DNA from 4 places in the Streptomyces sp. NPDC058295 genome. Region 3 is predicted to be linked to each of the others. Evidence: riboswitches for the same ligand, from Rfam matches in the RefSeq annotation. Region 3 holds a riboswitch; each other region holds the start of a gene.

Region 1 (5,019 bases), on a different contig from region 3:
CGCGTACAGGCCCACGGACGGTCCGCCGTCCTCCTTCTGCTTCGTCGTCCTCTCCGATTCGTTCGCCGGTTCCGGCTGCGCGGCGGACGTCGGCCGGTCCGTTCCCGGCCCGGACACCTGCTCGCCGCAGCCCGTCTCCGGATACCCCGCGATCGCGCACAGCAGGGCGTTGGTGTCGTAGCGCAGGGGTTTGGCGACCGAGGCGAGGGCCTCGGCCGTCGTCGCGTCGGGGGAGACCCGGGCGCAGGCCGTGCGCGGCGACGGCGGGGTCTCGCCGCTCGGGGCGTCGGCCGCCGCGCCGAAGTCGATGACCAGGGCCACCCGCTTCGTGCCGTCCCGCTCGGGCGTCTTCGCGCAGATCGCCGCGAAGGAGGCCGCGCCGCGCGGCTGCGACGCGTCCTGGGAGTCCGCGCTCACCGCGAACCGGAAGCCCTGGACGTCGCCGTCGGCGGGGCGGGCGGTGGACGGGCCCTGGGTGGCGTACGTCCAGCCGTCGCCCGAGCGGTCCCAGAAGGACCAGTAGCGGTAACCGGCGGCCTGGGCCGACTGGACCGCGCCGGTCAGCGACAGCAGCAGCGCGGCGAGGACGAGGGCGGCGCTCCGGCGCGTCACGGCCGCTGCTTCCTGCCACGGACACTGATCAGGAAACCGATGCCGATACCGACGACGAGGAACACACCGACGATCCACCAGACGCCGTAACCGGAATCCGAGTCGTCCTTCTTGTCGGCGTCGGCGTCGGCGCCGGTGTCGGTTCCGGTGGCCTTCGTCGCGGCCTGGGGGGCGGGGCCCGTCGCGTTGAGCAGGCCGACCAGGTCGGTGTCGCCGAAGTGGCGGGGGTCGGCGCCCATGGCGTGGGCCGCGAAGATCAGCTGGGCGTAGGCGGCGGGGCCGCTCTGCTTCGCCCAGCCTGCGGAGTTCTGTTCGAGCCAGGCGAGGGGCTTCTTCGCCTGCTCGGTCGCACCCTGCGCGGCGAGGGCGACGACGGCGTCGGCGGTGTTGCCGTAGTCGGGCTGGTCCTCGGCGCCGGGGAGAGCGGAGTCCAGGTGGCCGTCCTCGCCGATCGCGTCGGCGAGGTAGACCGAGCCGTTGCGGGCGAGTTCGTCCGGGGTGAGCGGGGCTGCGGAGCCGGCGCAGGTGAAGACTTCCTCCCGCACCTTGCCCGCCGTCGTCACGAACCCCTTGCCGAGGACGCCGAGCACGCCCGCCGCCGTCGCGTCCGCGTTCGCCGCGAGGGCGCCCTTCTTGTCCGGCTGGTACGCGAACGCGCCGTCGCCTGCCTGGTCGCAAGGGATGGAGAGCTTCAACAGCGCGTCGTAAGGCGACTTGCCGGCCTTCTTCACCTCCGAAGGCTTCTCCCCGGCCGCCGCGATCGCCCCTGCCACCACGGAGGTCGAGTTGGCGTCGCTCGCGCCGCCGGGGGTGTAGCCCCAGCCGCCGTCGGCGTTCTGGACCGACTTCAGCCAGCCGACGGCCTTCTCGGTGGCGGCCTGGTGGCCACCCAGCGCGGCCAGCGCCTGGACGGCAGCCGCCGTGCTGTTGGTGTCCACCATCAGCTTGGCGTCGCACGCCTTGGCGGTGTCCGCGCGGAACGCGGCGAAGGCGCCGGTCGCGCACTGCTGGCCGGTCAGCCAGGCCACGGCCCGGTCGGCCGGGGTGACGCCCGTGGTCCGCTGCGCGAGCAGGGCCAGCGACTGGCGCCAGACCCCGTCGTACGTCGGGTCGGTGGTGCCGTACAGGCCGTCGGGTATCGCCACCGACGGGGTGGGGGACGGGGTGGCGGCGACGGCGGGGACGGCGGCACCCAGCACGACGGTGGCGGCGGCCAGAGCGGCGGCGCTGCGGCGGATGTTCATGATCGGCGGGTGCCTCTCCCGGTCGGTGAGGTCACGCAGCCGGGCAGCACGGGACATCCCGGCGGCTCGGCTCCGTATACCTCGACGGTGCCGTGCGAACGGCGGGCCTGCCGACGCACGTGAGCCGGTCACGGTCCCGTACCGGGCGATCCGGCTTGCCACCGCGCCGACTTGGACGGCTCGGACGGCTCACGGTTGCGGGTCAGCGCCGGAATTGCACCGGCTTCCCCCTGTACGGGCGTGATGACGACGCGGCCACTCTACCGGCAGGTAGCCGGACGTCTGAGGGGTGGCTGTGAAAGCGCCCGGGACGGGGTGGGAGCCCTCGATATGTTGTGACCATGACCCATACGGGGAGGGTGCCGGGCGGGCTGCCGACCGGGGTGCCGGGCGGGCTGCGGGGAGCGCTGCCGGGTCGGCTGCTCGGCTCGGGCCGAACGGCCGATGTGTACGAGATCGACGAGGCGTGGGTGCTGCGCCGCGACCGGGAGGGCCGGGAGGACTCGGCCGTCCTCGCGGCGGTGATGACACACGTGCGCCGACACGGCTACCCCGCACCCGCCGTACGGCCCTCCGGCGCACGCGCCGACCTGGTCATGGAGCGGCTGAACGGGCCGACGATGCTCCACGCGTTCGGGGCGGGCACGCTGGACGCCGAGGAGGCGGGGGCCGTCCTCGCCCGGCTGCTGCGCGAGCTGCACGCCCTGCCGGGACGGGTCTCGGCCGACGCCGGCATCCTGCACCTGGACCTCCACCCGGACAATGTGATCCTCACGCCCGACGGCCCCCGGGTGATCGACTGGGCCAATGCGGAGGAGGGCGATCCCGGGCTCGACTGGGGCATGTCCGCGGTGATCCTCGCCCAGGTGGCCGTCTCTCCCCAGCCCATCGCCGACCCCCGCGACCTCACCGAGGAGGGCCTGGCGGAGGCCCTGCGGAGGCGGGCGGCCAACCCGACGATGAGCCGTGAGGAGACGGAACTCCTCGTACCGGCCGCCGAGTTGATCAGGTCGACGGCCGGCCGCTGACTAGGCCGCCCGCCAGACCGTCATGTCCGCGGTCACGAACGCGATGTCCGGCAGCGCGGTCGACTTCACCTGGATCACGAGCAGTGCGATGTCCCCGGAGGGGTGCTTGACGCAGATCTCGCTGCCGGCCGCCGCCGCGGCGAGCGGGAGCCGGTGGCTCTTGGCGCCGGTGAGGACGATGCGGCACGAGTCGAGAGAGCCGCCGGGGTCGCCGTACAGCATGTTGAACACGCTGGTGTCGCTCTCCAGCGCGCAGCCGGTCTGCTTGCAGCTGAAGCGGATGTCGCCCTTGCTGTCCTCGCGCCGGACCGGCTCCTTGACGTCCAGTGAGGTCTTCGCGTCCAGCCACTGGAGGGGATACGCGGTGGCCTGCGGCGTCTTGGGCACGGTCGAGGAGGATCCCGACCCCTGTGATGTCCGGTCACCGGCCGCCGAGTCCGGCGCGGCTGTCGACGAGGAGCCCGGCGAGGGCGCCGAGGACCGTGCGGACCCGGACGGGCCGGGCGTCGAGGAGGCCCCGGCCGTGTCCCGGTGGCTGAGCCGGTCCGCCGCCTCCACGACCGTCCACGTCAGGCCGGTCAGCACCACCGCGCCCGCGGTCACGGCGGCGGCCGTGACCAGCGCGGTGCGCCGACGGCGGGCCGGCCGCCCGTCCGGCCGCGTGAGCTGCGACCGGACCGGCGCGATCAAGGGCATCGCATGGTGGGACATCCCGTGCGAGGCCATCGCGTTCGAGGGCACCGTGTGCTGGGTTTCGTGCTGCGGTGTCTTGTGCACCGGCGTCTTGTGCGAGGGCTGCGGGATCAGGGGCAGCGTGTGCACCGGGGTGGGATCGGGGACCGGAGACGGAACCGACACCTCCGGCCCGGTGACCTCCCGCCAGACGGCCGGCCCGGCGCCGTTGTCCGCGTCCCCGTCCAGGCGTCTCCTGCACCACGCGACGATCTCCGCAGGGGTGACCCGCTCCGCCGGATCGGCGGCCAGGCAGCGGGCGATCAGCGGACGGAGCGGTTCGGGCAGCAGGAACAGGTCGGGTTCCGAGTGCACGATCCGGTACAGCACGCTGACCGAGGGGCCGTCCCCGTACAGCGGCTCGCCCAGGGCCGCGAACGCCGCCGTCTGACCGAGCGCGAACACGTCGGTCGCCGCGGTGACCTCACTCGCGGTCGCCTGCTCGGGAGCCATGAACTGCGGTGTGCCGACGGCGAGGCCCGTGGCGGTGTTCGAGGTGACGTCGGAGGCCAGCGAGATGCCGAAGTCGATCACGCGCGGCCCGTCGGCGGCCAGCAGCACGTTCGACGGCTTCAGGTCCCGGTGCACGATCCCCGCATCGTGGATGGCCTGGAGCGCCTCCGCCACCCCCGCCATCAGCCACAGCACCGCGGGCACCGGCAGCGGCCCGCGCCGGGCGACCGCCTCCGCCAGCGAGGGGCCGGGCACGTACAGCGTGGCCAGCCAGGGAGGCACGCCGTCCGCGTCGGCGTCGATCAGCTCGGCGGTGTACGCGCCGCGGACCCGCCGGGCGGCTTTGATCTCCCGGCGGAACCGCCGCCGGAAGGCCGGGTCGTCGGCCAGCTCCGGGCGCACCACCTTGATCGCCAGCGGCCGGCCACCCTGTGTGTGCGACAGGTAGACCCGTCCCATGCCGCCCGCGCCGAGCCGGGCGGCGAGACGGTAACCGGCCACCAGCGGCGGATCGTCCGCCTGGAGTGGCTGGAACACCTCGGTCGCATGATTCATCGGCCCTCATCCCCCTCATGACCCTGGCCCCCCGGCCCGGCCCCCGGTCCCCGTGATCCGATGATCCGACGATCCGCGATTCGATCAAGTCAGCAGCCTACGCGGGGTGTCGGTCCGCCAAAGGGGAGGAACAGCACCCGGGTCTCCAGCAGCCACACCCCGTCGACCCGGCGGAACGCGTCCTGATAGTGCCCGACCTGGACGGGTGGCCCGGCGGGGACGACGCCGCCCTGGTAGCCGTCGACCCGGTACGTCGAGAAGTAGGAGGTGGCCAGGGCGGTGTCCGGTGCGGTCGCCGTGACGAGGACGTTCGACATGAGGCGGCGCGAGAGGCGTTCGACGGGACGCGAACCGAAGTGCTCCCGCAGCGCCGCCCGTCCCTTGACGAGCCGCCC
Region 2 (5,019 bases), on a different contig from region 3:
GCAGCCGCAGGCCCGCCTGTCGGAGGAGGTCCGTGCGGGCGAGCGTCGTGGCGGCGGGTCCGGTGCGCGCGCCGGACGGGGTGAGCAGGGTCGCGTCGTCGGCCCAGCGCAGGGCCAGGTCGACGTCGTGGGTGGCCATGACCACGGTCGTGCCGGACGCGCGCAGACGGCCGAGGATCGCGAGCAGCCGTTCCTGGCCGTCGGGGTCGAGCCCGGCGGTCGGTTCGTCGAGGATCAGCACCCGGGGCCGCATCGCGACGGCCCCGGCGATCGCGGTGCGCTTGCGCTGGCCGTAGGAGAGCAGATGGGTGGGCCGGTCGGCCAGGGCGGTGATGTCCAGGGCCGCGAGCGCCTCCTCGATCCGGGCCCTCACCTCGGTGTCGGGGAGGCCGAGATTCAGCGGTCCGAACGACACGTCCTGGGCGACGGACGCGGCGAACAGCTGGTCGTCCGGGTCCTGGACCACCAGCTGCACGGTCGTACGCAGCCGGGTCAGCCCCTTGCGGTCGTATGTCACCGGGCGCCCCTCGATCCTCAACTCGCCCTCGCCCGGACGCAGTCCACCGCTCAGCAGCCGCATCAGCGTGGTCTTGCCGCTGCCGTTGCGGCCCAGCAGGGCGAGCGCGCGCCCCGCGTGGACCTCGAAGTCCAGACCGCTGAGCACGGCCGGACCGTCCTCGTAGGCGAAGGAGGCACCCCGCAGGGCGACCAGTGCGGGCTCGCTCATGACAGCGGCCTTTCCAGTACGGATTGCAGTACGAAGGTGAGGGCGACCAGGGCCGCGAAGAGCGCGGCGCTGGCGGTCGTGAAGCGGACGGAGACCCGGGCCTCGGGCACCAGGACGCGCAGGGTGCCGTCGTAGCCGCGCCCGGCCAGCCCGTCCTGGAGACGCGCCGCCCGGTCGAAGGCGCGGACGAACGCGGTGGCGCCGAGCCCGGCCAGCGAACGCCACTCCGCGGCCCGGGTGGTGTGCCCGAGCCGGGACGCCTGCGCTTCCCGGATCCGGCGCACGGAGTCGAGGAGCAGGAAGCTCATGCGATACGTCACCAGCGCGACGTCCACGACGGGCGCGGGCACCCCGGCCCTGACCAGGCGGGGCAGCAGGTCGGACATCGGGGTGGTGAACGCGAGAAGGAGGACACCGAGGGAGGCCGCCGAGGTACGCAGCAGCAACTCCCCGGCGCGCACCGGGCCGCCGTCGGCCAGGGACAGGAACCGGTCCGGGCCGCCGACCTGCACGAGCAGGGGGAGCGCGCCGGTCACGCAGAAGCCCAGCGGTACCCGGTAGGCGCGCCACAGCCGCCGGCCCGGCACCCCCGCGGGCCCCAGCAGGATGACGAGCGCCGTCACCAGGACCAGGGCCGCGCCGGGCCAGGGCGGCAGGGAGATGGCGAGCACGGTGAGGCCCAGACCGAGCACGGCCTTGTCCACGGGATGGCGGTGGCGCCAGCGACTGCTGTGCGCCGCCACGTCGATCGGCAGCACGCGGGCTCAGGTCCGTTCGGGAGCGGACGGTTCGGAGGCGCTCTCGGACCCTTGAGCGCTCTCGGAGCCCTGCGCACTCTCGGACTCCTGCGCGCTCTCGGACTCCTGAGCACTCTCGGACTCCTGAGCGTTCTCGGACCCCTTGGTGTCGTGCTCGGTGTCCCGCTGGGCCAGGGCCCGGAGTTCGCCCTGTCGCCGTCCCCGGTGCAGACCGAAGTAGTAGGCGAGTACCCCCGTGCCGAGGGCCGCCTGGAGCGCGAACAGCGCCGATTCGATCTCGCCGGACGGCGGCTCGTACAGGGGCGAGAACCAGGGTTCGTAGTCCGGCTGGATCTCGGTGATCGCCGTCTCCGCCTCCGCGTCGGCCCCCGTGAACGGCTCCTCCTTGTGGTCGCCGAGCCCGAGGGCCAGCGGCAGGACGGCCAGCGCGGCCACCACGAACAGCAGCAGGGCGTTGGTCTTCGCGTTACGGCTCACCGGGTCACCGCCTCGGTCCCGGCGTCGGCGTCGGCCTTGGTCCGGCCGCCGGTCACGAGCACGCCCAGCCTGGTCAGTTCACCCTTGCTGGACTGGGTCAGCAGCCGCATCACGAACACCGTGAGCAGCCCCTCGCTGACCGCGAGCGGGATCTGGGTGACGGCGAAGATGGAGCCGAACTTGCCGAGGGCGCCCAGGAATCCGCTGCTCGGGTCCGGGAAGGCGAGCGCCAGCTGCACGCTGGTGACGCAGTAGGTGGACAGGTCGGCCACGAACGCGCCGAAGAACACCGTGACCATCAGCGGCACGTCGAACCGCCGCAGCAGCCGGTAGACCGCGTAACCGGCCCAGGGCCCGACGACGGCCATCGAGAAGACGTTGGCGCCGAGCGTCGTCAGGCCGCCGTGGGCGAGCAACAGCGCCTGGAAGAGCAGGGTGATGGTGCCCAGCACCGCCATGATCGGCGGCCGGAACAGGATGGCGCCGAGTCCCGTGCCGGTGGGGTGGGAGCAACTTCCGGTCACCGAAGGCAGTTTCAGTGCGGACAGTACGAACGTGAAGGCTCCGGAGGCACCGAGGAGCAGGGTGCTCTCGGGGTGCTCCTTGACCTCACGGGTGAGTGACCGTACTCCGTGGACGACGAATGGCGCGGATGCGACGCCCCAGGCGATCGCATGCGCCGGAGGCAGAAAACCCTCGGCTATGTGCATGGCTGAGCAGACCCTCTCCAGCACCTCGTGGATGGTTGACGTGCCTTGGCCGGTCTCCTGGCTCACGGGTACCACCGCCCGTGCTCCGCCTTCCCGGGTCTCAAGGACCCAGTGGCTGCCCGCGAGGGCCGGAGCCGGACTTCCCGATCACAGTGGCGAGGGCCGCACCGGCATCACACCGGATTTCCCGTTCACCAAGGCGTGGTGACAGTAGTGCCCACACAGAGGCGCTGACAAGCGGCGATGCGGGGCGCGAAGACGGCGGACGACGGCTCACCCCGGCGCACGGCGGCCGTCCGCCCGCTGGACCGAACCCCTCGCCCGCAGCCTCGCCCCGGGGTGCCGCCGCAGCGCGCCGCCCGGCCCGGTCACGTCGGCGGAGTCCGCCGAAGCCGTCCACGCGAGCCGCTGAGTCCGGTGGGCGGACGCCACGCCGGACGCACCTCGGAGCACTCCATCGCCGTACCGCTCGGTGGGAACATGTGTCCGATGTCCGACGGTGCTCGATCGAACGGGGAAACCATGACCGGCCCGCACTCGTCCGAGCCGTTCCTCGACGGATTCGACCGGATCCTGGCGGACGCCGCGCGCACGGGCCGCCGGTTGACCCGCGACGAGATCGAGTCCCGCCGGGCGCTCGGCGCGCGGGCGGCCGAGGCCGGCCGAGGCTGGCGCGGTCTCGTTCGCGCGCACCTCGCGGCAGGCCGTGAGGGCCGTCCGCGAGGCGCCGATCCCGACAGCGTCCTCGCCGTCGTCGAACAGGCCGTGGACGCCTTCGCCGACGGCTACGAGCGCGCGCAGCGGCTGGTGGTCCGCAAAGAGGAGGCGGCCCGCCGCGAGTTCATCGACGACCTGCTCCACGGGCGCGGTCGCGCGGGCCAACTCGCCGCGCACTCCGAACGGTTCGGGCTACGGCTGTCCCGCGCCCACGCGGTCGCGGTGGCCGAGGGCCCGGACAAGTACGACGAGACCGACCCCGTTCCCCGGCAGGTGGCGGACGAGCTGTTCGGCCGCTTCGAGAACCGCCGCATCCTGTTCACCACCAAGGACGGCCGGATGGTGTGCATCGCCCCCGCAGACCAGGACGAGGTCCTCACCCACTTCGGCCGGCACGCCCACGCCGTCACGGGCCGGGCCCAGGTCGCCATCGGGCGGTCCAGGCCGGGCCCGGTCGGTATCGGGCACAGCTACGAAGAGGCCCTCAACGCCCTGGACGTGGCCCAGCGCATGGGCCTCGACGAGCCGCTGCTGCGCGCCTCCGACCTGCTGGTCTTCCCCGTCCTGGCCCGGGACCGGCAGGCACTGGTGGACCTGGTGCAGGGTGCTCTGGGGCCGCTGGAACGGGCGCGCGGCGGGGCGCAGCCCCTGCTCGCCACCCTGATCGCGTACTTCGACACCGGCTGTGTGGCCGCCGCCACGGCCCGACGGCTCTCGCTCAGCGTGCGCGCCCTCACCTACCGGCTGGCCCGCATCCACGCCCTGACCGGCACCGACCCCACCGACCCCGCCCACCGCTACACCTTGCAGACCGCGGTCATCGGCGCCCGACTGCTCGACTGGCCGGCCAGGCCCCTGACGTCGACCGAGGCCTCCTTCTAGAGAGGCGGCGCTCGCCGGAGGAGCGGCGCTCGCGCCTCACTCCCGGCCTCGCTGCCGGTCCCACTCCCGCGCGAGGATCGCCGCGGCCGCCTCCACGCCCTCCCTCGTCCCGATGAGGATCAGCGTGTCCCCGCCGGTCAGCCGGCAGTCCGGCTTCGGTGAGGGGATGGCCTCGGCGCGGCGCGGCACCGCCACGACCGACACCCCGGTCTCGGTGCGCATCCGGGTCTCGCCGAGCAGCCGCCCGTTCCGGTGCGACATCGATGCCACCCTGGCCAGCACAGGGAACGGGGCGACGGGAGTGTGCTCGGCGACCGGGTGGGAGAATGCGCGTCGAGGTCCACGCTGCCGTGGCGGCCGGCGTTCCGGGGGCATGGGGCCGGAAGGAAGCGTGCAGCATGATCGAGTGGGTGTCCCTCAGGGCCGGCGCCCGGCCCGTGCCCCAGCCCGTCGCCACTCCGGTGGTGTGGGCCACGGCCTTCGGCGGCGCGCTGGTCCTGGTGGCCGTGCACAACATGCTGGTGGGTTCGGACCGCCCCGGATTCGCCCTGGCCGCGCTCTCCCTGCTGGCGGCCCTGCTGGGGCTCTGCGCCCGCTTCACCGCGGCCCCCGGTACGGCCGTCCTGTGCTGGCTGACCCTCAACGGATTCGCCATCCCACCCGTCGGCACGCTCACCTGGGCCGGCCACCGTGACACCTTCTGGCTCACCTGCCTGTGCGCCGCGACTCTCGTCGGCACCGTGCTCGC
Region 3 (5,019 bases):
GTCCCGCAGGGCGGACCGGAGCGCGCGCCGCAGCTCCTTGTCGTCCGCCGGGAGCGGGTTCGCGGTGAGGAACCGCTCACCGGTGACGGTCTCGTTGCCCCAGGGGGTGTCCGCCTCCCAGGACCAGAACATCCCGGCGGGCGAGGGCCACCGCTGGTCCCACGGCCGCTCCGCCTCCGCCGTCAGCGTCCATTCCTGGCCCTGGCCCGACCACTCGGCGAGCCAGAGCCGGGCACGGACGGTCACCTCCTCCGCGACCAGCCACCGGGCTTCGAAAGCCGTCTCCCCCTCGGGGGTGTCGGCGTCCGGCAGCTCCATGAAGTCCTGGACGGTCTCGGCGTCCTTGAGTGCCTGAAGGTGCTTGCGCAGGACGTCCGGAGCGGTGGGGCCGGTGTGACGGCCACGGGTCTGCCACACCGTGGAGGGCGTCGTGGGCGGAACGGTCGCGGAGATGAGGGTGAGTCCATTCGTGAGGGCGGTGACGACGTGGCGACGACGTGCGAAGGCCAGTATCGCTCGCCGCGGCGGGTACGCGATCAAGCGGGTCGGTGGCGCGGGCACCCGGAGGTGCCTCGCCGGGACGCGCCTTCCCCGGCGCGACACGGGTCACGCATGCGGATCCGGCCACGGGCCGACGGTCCGTGCGGGGGGTGTGCGCCACTCGTACGGGGTGTGTGCCGTGCACCACGGCCGGTACCCGCGCACTCATGGGCCCACTCGCCTCCGGGACCCGAGAATCGGAGCCGGTGGACAGGGCTCGCTCTCCATCCGCGTCGGGGCGAGCCCTGTCCGTCGCGTCCTGCGACCGCTTGCGCGGCGGTGACGGCGCGCGTGTCCATCGCCACGACCGCGGCCCGCACGGGCCTGCCCCGCCCGTCGGTGGCGTACGGTCCGTCGCCGTGCCCGGCCGGCCCCTCGAGGGGGACGGACCGCCCCGCGTCCGGGCCCACCCGGGCGAGCCAGGCGGCGATGGCCTGGTAAGCGGCCCTCCGCCCGTCGTCCCTGTCCCGCTCGACCCAGCGGGGCCGCGGGGTGTCCAGCGGCAGGGTGCCGCCGCGAGCGCCGGTCCACGCGCCACCGCTCACTCCGTAAGCGGCCGGCTTCGACGGCAGGGGCCGGCGCTACCGCGGCGACCATGGAGTAGGGAAGATCGTCCATGACCTGTGCGTCCAGCGGATCCTGGAAGGAAGCAACGAGATCATGCGCGTCATCGTGGCCCGCGGCCTGACGGAGGCATCCGGATGAACGACATCGAGGAACCCGTCCTGCTGCACACCACCGGCCGAGCCGCCCACATCACGCTCAACCGACCCAGGGCCATCAACGCCCTGAACCACGCGATGGTGCGCCGCATCGACGGCGCGCTGACGGCATGGGAGCGCGACCCGGCCGTCGAGACCGTCGTCCTCTCCGGTGCGGGGGAGCGTGGCCTGTGCGCGGGCGGCGACATCCGCGCCGTCCACGACGACGCCCGCGACGACGACGGCACCGCGTCGGCCGCCTTCTGGCGCGACGAGTACCACCTCAACGCCCGCATCGCCCGCTACCCCAAGCCCTACGTCGCCCTGATGGACGGCATCGTGATGGGAGGCGGCGTCGGCGTCTCCGCGCACGGCAGCGTCCGGGTCGTCACCGAGCGGTCGAGGATCGCGATGCCCGAGACCGGCATCGGCTTCGTGCCGGACGTCGGCGGCACCCACCTGCTCGCCCGCGCCCCGGGCGAACTGGGCACCCATCTCGCCCTGACGGGTGCGCAGATCGGCGCCGGGGACGCGGTGTCGTGCGGGCTGGCCGACCACTACGTACCGTCCGCTTCGCTCCGGCAGTTGGCCGACGACCTCGCCGAGCTGCCGGTACGGGAAGCCCTGGACCGGCGGGTACAGCCCTCGCCGGCGGGCGAGTTGGCCGGCCACCGGGCGTGGATCGACACCTGCTACGCGGCCGACACCGTCGAGGAGATCGTCCGACGGCTGTTCGCGCACGGCGACCCGGCGGCGAAGGAGGCCGCGGAGACCCTCCTGACCAGGTCGCCCACCTCGCTCAAGGTCACCCTGGCCGCCCTGCGCCGTGCCCGGCGGCTCGGCTCGCTGGAACGGGTGTTGGAACAGGAGTACCGCGTCTCCTGTGCGGCCCTGACCACGCCCGACCTGGTCGAGGGCATCCGCGCCCAGGTCATCGACAAGGACCGGGACCCGCGTTGGTCGCCGGCCACCCTCGCCGAGGTCACCGAGGCCGACGTCGAGCGCTTCTTCACCCCGCTCGGCGCGCGCGAACTCGGCCTCGCCCGACCCGACACCACCGCGGAGGAGCTCCGCCGGGCGGGACCGGCGCGGTGATCCGGGCCACCTGGCCGTGGAGAGCGGAATCACGCCAGGTGGGGCGGTATTGGCCAGGGGCCCGACACGCGGTACCGTCGCTCTGATATCGACGACGGCGAGACGGAAGCCGGTGAGAACCCGGCACGGTCGCGCCACTGTGGACGGTGTACCCCGATGGGGCACACACCGCGAGTCAGACCCGTGGCCGTCGTCATGTGCACCACCGAGATGGGACGCGAACTCCCAGAGGAGGTCCTGCCATGGCGCAGCATGTCGCCCAGCCGACTACCACCACGCCCGTCGTACCCGCCAAGTTGCCGCTGAAGGACATCGCCCCGTGGGCGGTCTTCTTCGGCGTCCTGATGCTGGTCCTGCTGTACTTCGTCGGCGCCGAGCAGGGCGCGACAGCCGTCGTCTCCGGCGAGGACGTTCACGAGTGGGTGCACGACGCCCGCCACCTGCTCGGTTTCCCCTGCCACTGATCCCGAGGGGAAGCCCGGCACACCCATGAACTCCGCAACGGTAAGAAACCTCCTCGTGCGGGGCATGCTCGCCGGCCTCGGTGCCGGCGTGCTCGCCCTGATCGTCGCCTACTTCCTCGGTGAGCCGAACGTCGACAGCGCGATCGGCTTCGAGGAGTCCCACGCCGCGGGCCACGAGCACCACGAGGTGGAACTCGTCTCCCGCAGCCTGCAGTCCACCGCCGGTCTCGCCACCGGCGTGCTGATCTACGGGGTGGCCTTCGGCGGCATCGCCGCCCTCGCCTTCTGCTTCGCCCTCGGCCGTGTCGGCCGTTTCAGCCCCCGGGCCACGGCACTTCTGCTGTCGGGGACCGCCCTGCTCGCCGTGTACGTCGTGCCGTTCCTGAAGTATCCGGCGAACCCGCCCGCGGTCGGCGACGCCGACACCATCGGCAAGCGCACCACCCTGTACTTCCTGATGATGGTGCTCAGTGTGCTGCTCGCGGTCGCCGCGGTGATCCTGGGCAAGCGGCTCGCACCGAGGCTGGGCACCTGGAACGCCACCGTCGCGGCCGTCCTCGGCTTCGTGCTCGTCATCGGGCCGGCCTACGAGTTCCTGCCCGCCGTCAACGAGGTGCCGAGCGACTTCCCGGCCGCCCTGCTGTGGCGGTTCCGTCTGTCCGCCCTCGCCATGCAGGTCACGCTCTGGGCAGGCTTCGGCCTCGTCTTCGGCGAACTGGCCGAACGGCTGCTGCACCCCGAGCCCGCCACGGTGACCGCGGGCACGCCGGTGACCGCCCCACACTGACCCGACCGCACGACGATCCGACGAAAGGGCCCACGGAATCATCCCGGGGGCCTTTTCGCGTTCGCGAACCGACGCCGGATCAGCGGCCCGAGGACCGCGCGAAGATGGTGCCATGAACATCCAACCGGCCGTCCGTGCACGGCAGATGCCCGCCGGGCTCGTCGCACTCGCTCTCGGTGGATTCGGGATCGGTCTGACCGAGTTCGTGATCGCGGGGTTGCTTCCGCAAGTGAGCCGCAGCCTTGCGGTGTCCGAGGCCGCGGCGGGATGGCTGATCTCCGGCTACGCCCTGACGGTCGCGGTCGGCGCGATCGTGGTGACCGCCGCCACCGCCGGGCTGCCCCGCAAGGCGGTTCTCACCGGGTTGGTGGCCCTGTTCGTCGTCGGCAACCTGCTGTCCGCCGTCGCACCGAACTACTCGCTGATGATGCTCGGCCGGGTGGTCGCGGCGCTGTGCCACGGCTCGTTCTTCGGCATCGGCTCGCTCGTCGCACGGCGCATGGTCGCCCCCGAGCGGGCGTCACGGGCGGTGGCGGTGATGTTCGCCGGGCTGACGGTCGCGAACGTGCTGGGCGTGCCGTTCGGCGCCCTCGTCGGCGAACGCTGGGGCTGGCGCGCCACGTTCTGGGCGATCACCGGCATAGGTGTCGTCGCCGCGGTCGCCATCGCCGTGTGCGTACCGGGCTGGGCCGGCGAGGTGAACCGGCCGCGTCCCTCCGACGCCTCCCACACGTCCGAGGCCTCCGGGAAGGCCACCGGCCGGCCGGACACGCCGCGTACCCAGCTGCGTGCCTTCCGGTCGGCGCAGGTCTGGCTGACCCTGGCCGCCACCGCGCTCGGCTACGGCGGGATGTTCGGCGCGTTCAGCTACCTCGCCTACACCTTCACCCGGGTCACCGGCTTCTCCAGCACCGATGTCGCCTGGCTGCTCGTCGTGTACGGCAGCGGCCTCGTGATCGGCAACATCGTCGGGGGACGAGCCGCCGACCGCGATCGCGACCTCACCCTGATCGCTTCGCTGGCCGGTCTCACCGTCACGCTCGCCGTGTTCGGGCTGCTGGCCGCCGACCCCGCCGCGTCGGTGGTCCTCGTCTTCCTCACGGGGCTCTTCGGCTTCGCGAGCGTCCCCGGCATGATCACCCGGGTCACCGACCATGCCCACGGGGTGCCGCTCGCCGCCGCCGCCAACGTGTCCGCCTCCAACATCGGCAACGCCCTGGGCGCCTGGCTCGGCGGCGCCGCCATCAGCGCCGGCCTCGGCTACACCGCACCGCTGTACGTCGGCGCCGCCATCGTCCTGAGCGGACTCGCCGTGATGATCGTCGCCGCCCGTCGAGCGGACCGGCGGGTGAGCGACACCACCGACCTCGGCCTCGCCCAGGACCGGGCGTCCGCGGGCTGAGGGCCTCGCGTGCCGACCTCCGGTGAACCG
Region 4 (5,019 bases), on a different contig from region 3:
AACAACAACACTGTGCTCATGCGGGCGCTCCCGGTGGAATGAAAGGCAGTCCTTGCGGCGCGCCCGACTCGATGAGCCGCCAGAGCGCGTCGGTGTCCGCGTGCTGTTCGATCAGGTCGCCGAGCCGGTCGAGCTGCTCCTCGCGCAGCCCGGCGAACGAGGTGTCGGCGGCGGGCACGAAACGGCGGCCCGCGGCGGCCGCCACCTCGCGCAGGAAGGCCCGCCGGAAACCGTCCGACTCCAGCGAGCCGTGCCAGTGCGTGCCCCAGACGCCGCCGACCCGGCATCCGTCCAAGAAGGCTTCCCCGCCCAGGACTTCGGCGACCCCGTGATGGATCTCGTACCCCTCGACCCGCTCGCCGAGGGCTTCCCCGACCGGTCGGGTGAGGGTCTTCTCGCGGGCGAACCGCACCCGGACCGGGAGGACTCCGAGGCCCTCCACGTGTCCGAGCCGGCTCTCGACCTCGTCCTCGATGTGCTCGCCGAGGAGCTGGAAGCCACCGCAGATGCCGAGGACGGGCCGCTGCTCGGCGGCCCTGCGGACGATGGCCTCGGCCAGCCCCCGCTCGCGGAGCCACTCCAGGGCGCGCACGGTTCCCCGGGTCCCCGGAATCACCACCAGGTCGGCGTCGGACAGTTCCTCGGGCCGGTCCACGAACCGCACGACGACGCCGGGTTCGGCGGCCAGCGCGTCCACGTCCGTGAAGTTGGACATGAGCGGGACGGCGCAGACGGCGACCCGCAGCACGTCCTCGCCGACGGGCGGGGCGGTGTTCGACTCCCGCACTGTCCCGCGCAGCGAGACCCTCAGCCCGTCCTCCTCGTCGATCCCGAGCCCGTGCCGGAACGGCAGCACGCCGTACGTCCGCCGTCCGGTGAGCCCGTGCAGCATGTCCAGGCCGGGCTCCAGCAGGGAGACGTCCCCGCGGAACTTGTTGACCAGGAACCCGGCGACCAGCTCCTGGTCCTCGGGCGAGAGCAGGGCGACGGTGCCGAAGAAGGAGGCGAAGACGCCCCCGCGGTCGATGTCGCCGACGACGAGCACGGGCAGCCGCGCACCCCGCGCGATCCCCATGTTCACGATGTCGGTCCGCCGCAGATTGATCTCGGCCGGACTGCCCGCCCCCTCACAGATCACCGCGTCATACGTGCCCCGCAACTCGGCGAGGCAGTCGAGAACGGTTCCGAGGAGTTTCTGCTGCCGCCCGCCGTGATACCCCCGGGCGGTCATCTCGCCCACCGGCTTGCCGAGCAGCACGACCTGACTGCTCTGCTCACCGCCCGGCTTGAGCAGCACGGGGTTCATCAGCGCGGTCGGCTCCACCCGGCAGGCCTGGGCCTGCATGGCCTGGGCCCGCCCGATCTCGGCGCCCTCGGTCGTCACGAACGAGTTGAGGGACATGTTCTGCGCCTTGAAGGGTGCGACCTTCACCCCCTGCCGCACCAGCCACCGGCAGATCCCGGCCGTGACGACGCTCTTGCCGGCGTCGGAGGTGGTGCCGGCGACGAGGAGGCCCCCGCCCAGACCCCCGCTCATGTCGTACGCCCCTTCCGCTGGTTCCTCTGGTCGCGCCGGCTGCTCGCGACGATGTTCGTGGCGACGGCGCGCGCGGCGACGGTGACGCCGAGCGCGAGCAGACCGACGCGGCGGGAGAGCCGCGCGGCACGTTCGATGTCCCGGGCGACGACGGGCCGCCCGGCCGCGCCGTTCAGCACCGGCCGGTGCTCGACCCGCCCGGCGTACGACAGGGTCCCGCCCAGCCGCACCCCGAGGGCGCCCGCGAAGGACGCCTCCACCGGCCCGGCGTTGGGGCTCGGATGCCGGCGGGCGTCGGCCCGCCAGGCCCGCACGGCGCCCCGCGGATCGTCCCCCGAGAGGGCGGCGAGCACGGCGGTCAGCCGGGCTCCCGGCCATCCGGCGACATCGTCGAGACGGGCGGCGGCCCAGCCGTAGCGCAGATACCTCGGCGACCGGTGACCGACCATGGCGTCCAGGGTGTTGACGGCCCGGAACCCGACCAGGCCGGGCACCCCGCCCACGGCCCCCCACACGAGCGCCCCCACGACGGCGTCGGAGGTGTTCTCGGCGACGGACTCCACGACCGCGCGGGCGATCCCGTCGGCGTCCAGCGCGTGCGGATCCCGCCCGCACAGATGCGGCAGCCGCTCCCGGGCGGCCTCGACGTCCCCGGCTTCGAGCGCCCGGCCGATGGCGCGGGCCTCCCGGACCAGCGAACTGCCCCCGACCACGGCCCAGGTGGCGGCGGAGACGAGAGCGACGGTGGCGGCGGGGGAGCGGCGTACGGCCCGCTCGGCGACGGCTCCCAGGGCCACGACCCCGCCGGCGCACACGACGGCGTGCAGGGCACCGCTTCCCCGGTGGTCCCGCCACAGCAGCCGCTCGACGGCACCGCCGGCCCGCCCGAACGCGGCGACGGGATGCCCTCGGCGGGGATCGCCGAGCAGCAGGTCGCCCAGAAGGCCGGTGGCGGCGCCGTACGCGTAGAGGCGATCGGCACGCATCGGCTCAGCCGGCCGAGGGGTCGGGCAGCGACCTGGTGCTGTACCTCAACGACCGAGCGAGCATGGCGATTTGTCCTCACTCAGGGTGTCCACGCCCTGGTTCGACGAGACCGGCGGCGAGAGTTCCTGGCTCCCGGGGGTTTCTACCCCGGTCACAGTGGCGGGACCGCGCCGGATTCACACCGGCTTCCTCTTCTGCTGCCGTACATGGCTCGGGCAGTCCACCACGGCCCGCAAGAGCCGTCAACTTGCCTTTGACCTGCGAGGCTCGAGTGTGCAGAACCCCACACGGCGCGGGTCGGCGGGACCGCGAACGCCAAGAGGTGCGGGACGGTGATCCGTCCCGCACCTCGGGGGTGTTCGGATGGGGCGTCAGGCGACGATCAGCGAGATCCCGTACGCCACCGCCGCCGCGCAGGCCGCGAAGCACGCGTACGCGCCGGTCACCGCGAGGGTGGCCGAGCCGCCCTGCGCCGACGCGCGTTCCTGCCGCGACAGGCCCACGACGCCGAGGGTGAACAGGGCGACGAGGCCCACGGTGACCACGAGGCTGACGCCGAAGACAGAGCCCAGGGCTGCCCAGTCGATCTTCATGCTTCTTCTCTTCCTTCGTGCCGGGTGCGCGGGCTCAGACGGCCGCGGCCGGGGGAGCGGCGGGGGTCGCGGGCTCTGCCGCCGGGCCGGGGATCGTGGCCGTCAGGTCCGTGAGGTCCTCGGCCAGGGTGCCCGCGGGCGGCGGGGTGACGGCGGCGATCGCCGTCGTGACGACGCCCGCCGGCTCGTCGGGCTCGTTGACGTTCGAGGCGTCGACGACCTCGCGCCGGGAGACCTTCCAGATGGCCGCGCTGGAGGCGATCAGGAAGACCGCGACGAGGGCCGTGCCCCAGTCGCCCAGGCCGGTGACGGCCTCGGCGAGCGCGCCCACCAGGGCCGCGGCCGGGAGCGTCAGGCCCCACGCCACGAACATCCGGGTCGCCGTCGACCAGCGGACCACACCGCCCTTGCGGCCCAGCCCGGCGCCCATCACCGCACCGGAGACCGAGTGGGTGGTGGAGAGGGAGAAGCCGAGGTGCGAGGAGGCCAGGATGACCGTGGCCGCGCTGGTCTGGGCGGCGAAGCCCTGCTGCGGCTGGAGGTCGGTCAGGCCTTTGCCCATGGTGCGGATGATGCGCCAGCCGCCGAGGTAGGTGCCGAGCGCGATGGCCAGGCCGGCGGAGAGGATGACCCAGGTGGGCGGGTCGGAGTCGGGGGCCACGGCACCGCCGGCCACCAGGGCCAGGGTGATGATGCCCATCGTCTTCTGCGCGTCGTTGGTGCCGTGGGCGAGGGAGACCAGGCCGGCCGAGGCGATCTGGCCCGCGCGGTAGCCCTTGGCCGCGGCCTTGCCGTCGGCCTTCTTGCCGAGGGTGTAGGAGAGGCGGGTCGCGAGCATCGCCGCGACGCCCGCGACGATCGGTGCCGCGATCGCCGGGATCAGCACCTTGGTGACCAGGGCGTCACCGTGCACCGCGCCCATTCCGGCGGAGGCGATGGTGGCGCCGATCAGACCGCCCATCAGGGCGTGCGAGGAACTGGAGGGCAGGCCCACCAGCCAGGTCAGGAGGTTCCAGAGGATCGCGCCGACCAGGGCGGCGAAGATGACCTCGGGACGGATGCCGGTCTCGTCGACGAGACCCTTGGAGATCGTGTTGGCGACCTCCACCGAGAGGAAAGCTCCCACAAGGTTGAGCGCGGCGGACATGGCCACCGCAACCTTGGGCTTGAGTGCACCGGTCGAGATGGTGGTGGCCATCGCGTTGGCGGTGTCGTGGAAACCGTTCGTGAAATCGAACGCAAGTGCGGTGACGACCACAATCGCGAGGATCAGCGAGAAGTTTTCCATTTACCCAGGCAATCGTTCGAAGTCATTGGCGCGTTGACCGTAAGCAATCTGGGTGAACGGAAGATGAACTGGGAAGGGCGTCAGGGTGTCTGTGTAAGAGGGGTGCGACGGTCTTCCGCCGGGACGCCGGGGCCGGGGTCAAGCGCCGTACGGGTACCGGTCTTTGTGGAGCCCGCACAACCGGGTCTCGGAGCCGTGAAAGAGATTCCGGTCACCCGGCCGGCCGCCGCTGTCGGCGTACTGTCAGAAGGTCCCTGCCTGCCGTCCGGCCGGCAGGGTCCCGGCGCCGGACGCCCCGTGACGGGCGGCCCACAGGGCGTGATCCGCGTGGCCGTCCGGGCCTCGATCGGGCCGTGGCGTCGGCGCCCCGTCATAGGGGTGTCGTAGGCGTGGCACCCGACGTCGAGCGTGGGCGGCGGGGTCCGGCCGTCGGCTGGCGGCGGGGTCCGGCCGTCGGCGCTCCGGCCGCCGCCATTGTGTACGAAATGCACGGCCTGCCCCGCCCCGAGCCCCGGTCCGGCAAGGCGAAGCGGTACATGCCGCGGAAGAGCCCGGCGGTCCCCGGTGCCTCCTGGCAGGATCGCGGCATGGCTGAGCAGCGACGCGAGCAGGGG

Evidence for each region. Region 3 has a riboswitch for cobalamin ahead of ACFVYS_RS04210 (CbtB-domain containing protein). Riboswitches for the same ligand answer to the same signal wherever they lie in the genome.
Region 1: another riboswitch for cobalamin. It lies ahead of ACFVYS_RS19210 (prenyltransferase/squalene oxidase repeat-containing protein); the one in region 3 lies ahead of ACFVYS_RS04210 (CbtB-domain containing protein).
Region 2: another riboswitch for cobalamin. It lies ahead of ACFVYS_RS40010 (energy-coupling factor ABC transporter permease); the one in region 3 lies ahead of ACFVYS_RS04210 (CbtB-domain containing protein).
Region 4: another riboswitch for cobalamin. It lies ahead of ACFVYS_RS31460 (cobalamin biosynthesis protein); the one in region 3 lies ahead of ACFVYS_RS04210 (CbtB-domain containing protein).

Annotation. Positions count from the first base shown of each region.
Region 1 covers NZ_JBHVYO010000016.1:113,278-118,296, forward strand. Annotated here, with positions in the region: gene ACFVYS_RS19205 (SCO2322 family protein) at 1-612, opposite strand, end outside; gene ACFVYS_RS19210 (prenyltransferase/squalene oxidase repeat-containing protein) at 609-1,856, opposite strand; cobalamin riboswitch at 1,979-2,120, opposite strand; gene ACFVYS_RS19215 (phosphotransferase) at 2,198-2,884, shown strand; gene ACFVYS_RS19220 (serine/threonine-protein kinase) at 2,885-4,624, opposite strand; gene ACFVYS_RS19225 (nuclear transport factor 2 family protein) at 4,714-5,019, opposite strand, start outside.
Region 2 covers NZ_JBHVYO010000068.1:13,787-18,805, reverse strand. Annotated here, with positions in the region: gene ACFVYS_RS40025 (energy-coupling factor ABC transporter ATP-binding protein) at 1-727, opposite strand, end outside; gene cbiQ (cobalt ECF transporter T component CbiQ) at 724-1,485, opposite strand; gene ACFVYS_RS40015 (energy-coupling factor ABC transporter substrate-binding protein) at 1,492-1,962, opposite strand; gene ACFVYS_RS40010 (energy-coupling factor ABC transporter permease) at 1,959-2,672, opposite strand; cobalamin riboswitch at 2,702-2,886, opposite strand; gene ACFVYS_RS40005 (PucR family transcriptional regulator) at 3,195-4,271, shown strand; partial or broken gene ACFVYS_RS40000 (cation:proton antiporter regulatory subunit) at 4,308-4,541, opposite strand; gene ACFVYS_RS39995 (hypothetical protein) at 4,670-5,019, shown strand, end outside.
Region 3 covers NZ_JBHVYO010000003.1:23,241-28,259, reverse strand. Annotated here, with positions in the region: gene ACFVYS_RS04220 (hypothetical protein) at 1-417, opposite strand, end outside; gene ACFVYS_RS04215 (enoyl-CoA hydratase/isomerase family protein) at 1,242-2,336, shown strand; cobalamin riboswitch at 2,395-2,542, shown strand; gene ACFVYS_RS04210 (CbtB-domain containing protein) at 2,579-2,800, shown strand; gene ACFVYS_RS04205 (CbtA family protein) at 2,826-3,587, shown strand; gene ACFVYS_RS04200 (MFS transporter) at 3,733-4,989, shown strand.
Region 4 covers NZ_JBHVYO010000036.1:26,146-31,164, forward strand. Annotated here, with positions in the region: gene cobN (cobaltochelatase subunit CobN) at 1-20, opposite strand, end outside; gene ACFVYS_RS31455 (cobyric acid synthase) at 17-1,537, opposite strand; gene ACFVYS_RS31460 (cobalamin biosynthesis protein) at 1,534-2,523, opposite strand; cobalamin riboswitch at 2,623-2,765, opposite strand; gene ACFVYS_RS31465 (hypothetical protein) at 2,896-3,117, opposite strand; gene ACFVYS_RS31470 (anion permease) at 3,152-4,405, opposite strand; gene ACFVYS_RS31475 (class II aldolase/adducin family protein) at 4,993-5,019, shown strand, end outside.